Regions from separate parts of the Streptomyces sp. NBC_00236 genome, predicted to be linked through region 2. Evidence: predicted binding sites of a transcription regulator. Region 2 holds the regulator's gene; the other holds the start of a gene.
What was found. Region 2 encodes HrcA, which represses chaperone genes, less so after heat shock. Its sites were predicted from a motif close to TTNGCACTCNGNNNNNCNGAGTGCNAA; they were not measured.
Positions count from the first base shown of each region.

Region 1: the regulator HrcA is predicted to act here: its motif matches at 1,583-1,609, upstream of groES (co-chaperone GroES).

Region 1 is NZ_CP108100.1:5,138,359-5,140,755, reverse strand. It holds gene groL (chaperonin GroEL) at 1-1,021, opposite strand, end outside; gene groES (co-chaperone GroES) at 1,124-1,432, opposite strand; gene OG446_RS23295 (DUF6234 family protein) at 1,737-2,270, shown strand.
Region 2 is NZ_CP108100.1:2,494,443-2,496,839, forward strand. It holds gene dnaJ (molecular chaperone DnaJ) at 1-1,106, opposite strand, end outside; gene hrcA (heat-inducible transcriptional repressor HrcA) at 1,107-2,123, opposite strand; gene OG446_RS11185 (MBL fold metallo-hydrolase) at 2,309-2,397, shown strand, end outside.

The DNA.
Region 1 (2,397 bases), 2.6 Mb from region 2:
CGTCGGACTTGCCGCCACCGTCGACGATGGTGGTGTCGTCCTTGGAGACGGTCACGCGGCGGGCGGTGCCCAGCACGTCCAGACCGGCCTGGTCGAGCTTGAGGCCGACCTCCTCGGCGATGACGGTCGCACCGGTGAGGGTGGCGATGTCGCCGAGCATGGCCTTGCGGCGGTCACCGAAGCCCGGGGCCTTCACCGCGACGGCGTTGAAGGTGCCACGGATCTTGTTGACGACCAGGGTCGACAGGGCCTCGCCCTCGACGTCCTCGGCGATGATCAGCAGCGGCTTGGAGGCACCGGCCTGGATGACCTTCTCCAGGAGCGGCAGCAGCTCCTGGATCGAGCCGATCTTGCCCTGGTGGATCAGGATGTACGGGTCGTCGAGGACGGCCTCCATACGCTCCTGGTCGGTCACCATGTACGGGGACAGGTAGCCCTTGTCGAAGGCCATGCCCTCGGTGAAGTCGAGGTCCAGACCGAAGGTGTTGGACTCCTCGACGGTGATGACACCGTCCTTGCCGACCTTGTCCATCGCGTCCGCGATGAGCTCGCCGACCTGGGTGTCCTGCGCGGAGAGCGCGGCCACGGCGGCGATGTCGGACTTGTCCTCGATCGGGCGGGCGGTCGCGAGGAGCTCCTCGGACACGGCCTTGACCGCGGCGTCGATGCCCTTCTTCAGGGCGGCCGGGGACGCGCCCGCGGCCACGTTGCGCAGGCCCTCGCGGACGAGCGCCTGGGCCAGGACGGTGGCGGTGGTCGTACCGTCACCGGCTACGTCGTTGGTCTTGGTCGCGACCTCCTTCACCAGCTGGGCACCGAGGTTCTCGTACGGGTCGTCCAGCTCGACCTCGCGCGCGATGGTGACACCGTCGTTGGTGATGGTGGGCGCACCGAACTTCTTGTCGATGACGACGTTGCGGCCCTTGGGGCCGATCGTCACCTTCACCGTGTCGGCAAGCTTGTTGACGCCGCGCTCGAGGGCGCGACGGGCGTCCTCGTCGAACTTCAGGATCTTCGCCATGGAGCTGAACTGTCCTCTCAAAAACAAGAACTGCGCCCCTGCCGCCCGGCTAGTTATCTCGCAGGGGGCCAGGGGCGCAGAACAGAAGCAAACGTGGGTGAATTACTTCTCGATGATCGCGAGCACGTCGCGAGCCGAGAGGACGAGGTACTCCTCGCCGTTGTACTTCACCTCGGTGCCGCCGTACTTGCTGTACAGCACGACATCGCCGGTCTTGACGTCGAGCGGAAGGCGCTCGCCGTTCTCGAAGCGGCCCGGGCCCACGGCCAGGACGACGCCCTCCTGGGGCTTCTCCTTGGCAGTGTCCGGAATGACCAGGCCGGAGGCCGTGGTCTGCTCGGCGTCGAGCGGCTGGACCACAATGCGGTCCTCGAGCGGCTTGATCGCAACCTTGGTGCTGGTCGACACGATCCGGTCTCCCCCTTCGGAGATCTCACGGGGTTATCAGTCTTTGGGGTGGCGACCAGGTGGGCCCGTCGTCGCGGGTGCCGGACCTGCCGGTCGCACAGAACTGCTGGCACTCTCCAGTGGGGAGTGCCAGCACTGAGACTATGACCGCGATTAGCACTCGGTCAAGCGGAGTGCCAATTCACGCCCCTCGTGGCGTCCGGGGACCTCCTCCGCGTACGAGTGGGCGACTGCGCTCGTACAACGTTCCGGTCACCGTAGGGACAACGCGGAGACCGTCCACACCGTTCCGTACGACGGTGACGTCATGCTCACGCGACCCGCCGGAGCGGGGAACCGGCGCCCCGGCCCATTCGTGACCGGCTGCCTGGACGTGGTGGTCGGCCTGCTGGTCGTCGCCCTGGAGGCGGTGATCTGCGCGGCCGTCATGTACACGCACACGCGTCCGGAGCCGGAGTGGGCCCGGCTGTCCCCCAAGGGGCCCGGGCCCGTCGAGAGCGGACCGCCCCCGATGGACTGGTCCGCCACGCTCACGCTCGCCTCGTTCACCGCGGCGGCCTGCCTGATCGGCGTGGTGCTGCTGCGCCACGGCCTGCCCCTGGCGGGCGTCGTCCAACTGCTCGCCGCGGGCGTGCTGTGCGTCCTGACGCTCATGGCGTGGCACAGCGACTACCGGCTCGCGCACCCCGCGGCCCCGGCCTCTTCGCCGGACCGGTCCGGCCACCAGCGGACCGGCGGGCGCACCCCGGGGCCCCCGGCCGCCGCGGGGCGGCCGCAGGCGACGACGACCATCGCCCCCGGCGCCCCGTGGTCACCGCGCACCGCGGCGGGCCGCGCCTGATCGTCCGGCGACGGGTTCACATGCTGCGCGGCCTTCCGGCCCAGCCGCTCGATCGGGTCCACCGACTGCGCGCAGCCCACGGTGGCGGTCAGGAGCGCACCGGCGGTCAGCAGTCCGGCCAGCAGCC
Region 2 (2,397 bases):
GAGAACAGGCCCTGCTGTCCGGGCTGGAACTGCCCGGTGGGCCGCTCCTCGCCGCGCAGCTTCGACAGTTCGCGCAGCAGGCGCTCCTGCTCCGGGTCCATCTTGGTCGGCGTCATCACCTCGACGTGCACGATGAGGTCGCCGCGACCGCCGCCGCGCAGGTGCGTGATGCCGCGCCCGTGCAGCGGGACGGACTGGCCGGACTGGGTGCCCGGCCGGATGTCGACCTCCTCCAGGCCGTCGAGCGTCTCCAGCGGCACCTTGGTGCCGAGGGCCGCCGCCGTCATGGGGATGGTGACCGTGCAGTGCAGATCGTCGCCGCGCCGCTGGAACACGGCGTGCGGCAGCTCGTGGATCTCGACGTAGAGATCGCCGGCCGGGCCGCCGCCGGGGCCGACCTCTCCCTCGCCCGCGAGCTGGATGCGGGTGCCGTTGTCGACACCGGCGGGGATCTTCACGGTGAGCGTGCGCCGTGAGCGGATGCGGCCGTCACCGGCGCACTCCGGGCACGGCGTCGGCACGACCGTACCGAAGCCCTGGCACTGGGGGCAGGGCCGCGAGGTCATGACCTGGCCGAGGAACGACCGGGTGACCTGGGAGACCTCGCCACGGCCACGGCACATGTCACAGGTCTGGGCGGAGGTGCCGGGCGCGGCACCCTCGCCACTACAGGTCGTACAGACGACGGCCGTGTCGACCTGGATGTCCTTGGTCGTGCCGAAGGCCGACTCGGAGAGGTCGATCTCCAGCCGGATCATGGCGTCCTGGCCGCGACGGGTGCGCGAACGGGGTCCGCGCTGCGACTGCGTGCCGAAGAACGCGTCCATGATGTCGGAGAAGTTGCCGAAGCCGCCCTGTCCGAATCCGCCCGCGCCACCGCCTCCGGAGGCGGACAGCGGGTCGCCGCCGAGGTCGTAGACCTGCTTCTTCTGAGCGTCCGACAACACCTCGTACGCGGCGTTGATCTCCTTGAACCGCTCCTGGGTCTTCGGATCGGGGTTCACGTCCGGGTGCAGCTCGCGGGCGAGCCTCCGGAAGGCCTTCTTGATCTCGTCCTGCGAAGCGTCGCGGCGCACGCCGAGTACGGCGTAGTAGTCCGTGGCCACTTACGACTCCGCCAGGATCTGTCCGACGTAACGTGCCACTGCGCGTACCGCTCCCATCGTTCCGGGGTAGTCCATGCGGGTCGGTCCGACCACGCCGAGTTTGGCGACTGCCTCGTCGCCCGAACCGTAGCCGACCGCGACGACGGACGTGGAGTTGAGCCCCTCGTGGGCGTTCTCGTGCCCGATACGTACGGTCATGCCCGAGTCCTTGGCCTCACCGAGCAGCTTCAGCAGCACGACCTGCTCCTCCAATGCCTCCAGCACCGGCCGGATCATCACAGGGAAGTCGTGCCCGAAACGGGTGAGGTTGGAGGTGCCGCCGATCATCAGCCGCTCCTCCGTCTCCTCGACGAGGCATTCGAGGAGGATCGAGAGCACGGTGGACACGGTTCCCCGGTCCTCGCTCTCGAAGGATTCCGGCAGGTCCTGCACCAGCTGCGGAACGTCCGCGAAACGGCGTCCCACGACCCGGCTGTTGAGCCGCGCCCGCAGATCGGCGAGAGAGGTCTCACCGAACGGCGCGGGGCAGTCGACCAGCCGCTGTTCGACCCGGCCGGTGTCCGTGATCAGCACGAGCATCAGCCGGGCGGGGGCCAGGGACAGCAGTTCCACGTGCCGCACCGTCGAGCGGGTCAGCGAGGGGTACTGCACGACGGCGACCTGCCGGGTCAGCTGCGCGAGCAGCCGTACGGTACGTCCCACGACATCGTCGAGGTCGACCGCGCCGTCGAGGAAATTCTGAATGGCACGGCGCTCCGGCGACGACAGGGGCTTGACGCCCGCGAGCTTGTCGACGAAGAGCCGGTACCCCTTGTCCGTCGGGATACGTCCCGCGCTGGTGTGCGGCTGGGCGATGAAGCCCTCGTCCTCCAGCACCGCCATGTCGTTGCGGACGGTGGCCGGGGAGACCCCCAGCTTGTGCCGCTCCGTGAGCGCCTTGGAGCCGACGGGCTCCTCGGTGCCGACATAGTCCTGGACGATGGCGCGCAGCACTTCGAGTCTGCGTTCGCTGAGCATCGCGCACACCTCCAGCTGTGTACCTCGGTGGTTCTCGGGCCGTTCCCGGGTCTGTCCCTGGCACTCTGGGCGTACGAGTGCCAGCAATCCCCCGGCCAGTGTACGGCGCCGGGGTAGCCCCCTAGCAAGGGCGACCGGCCACGCTACCGCGAGACTGCGCAGGTCGTTGCCGATAGCGTCGCTGCATGGACGCCTCTTGGGAAGAGTTCGGCTGGGAGCGACTCGGACACGGAGTGGGCCGGCGACGCCTTCCGGTGTGGGATGCAACGGTCGC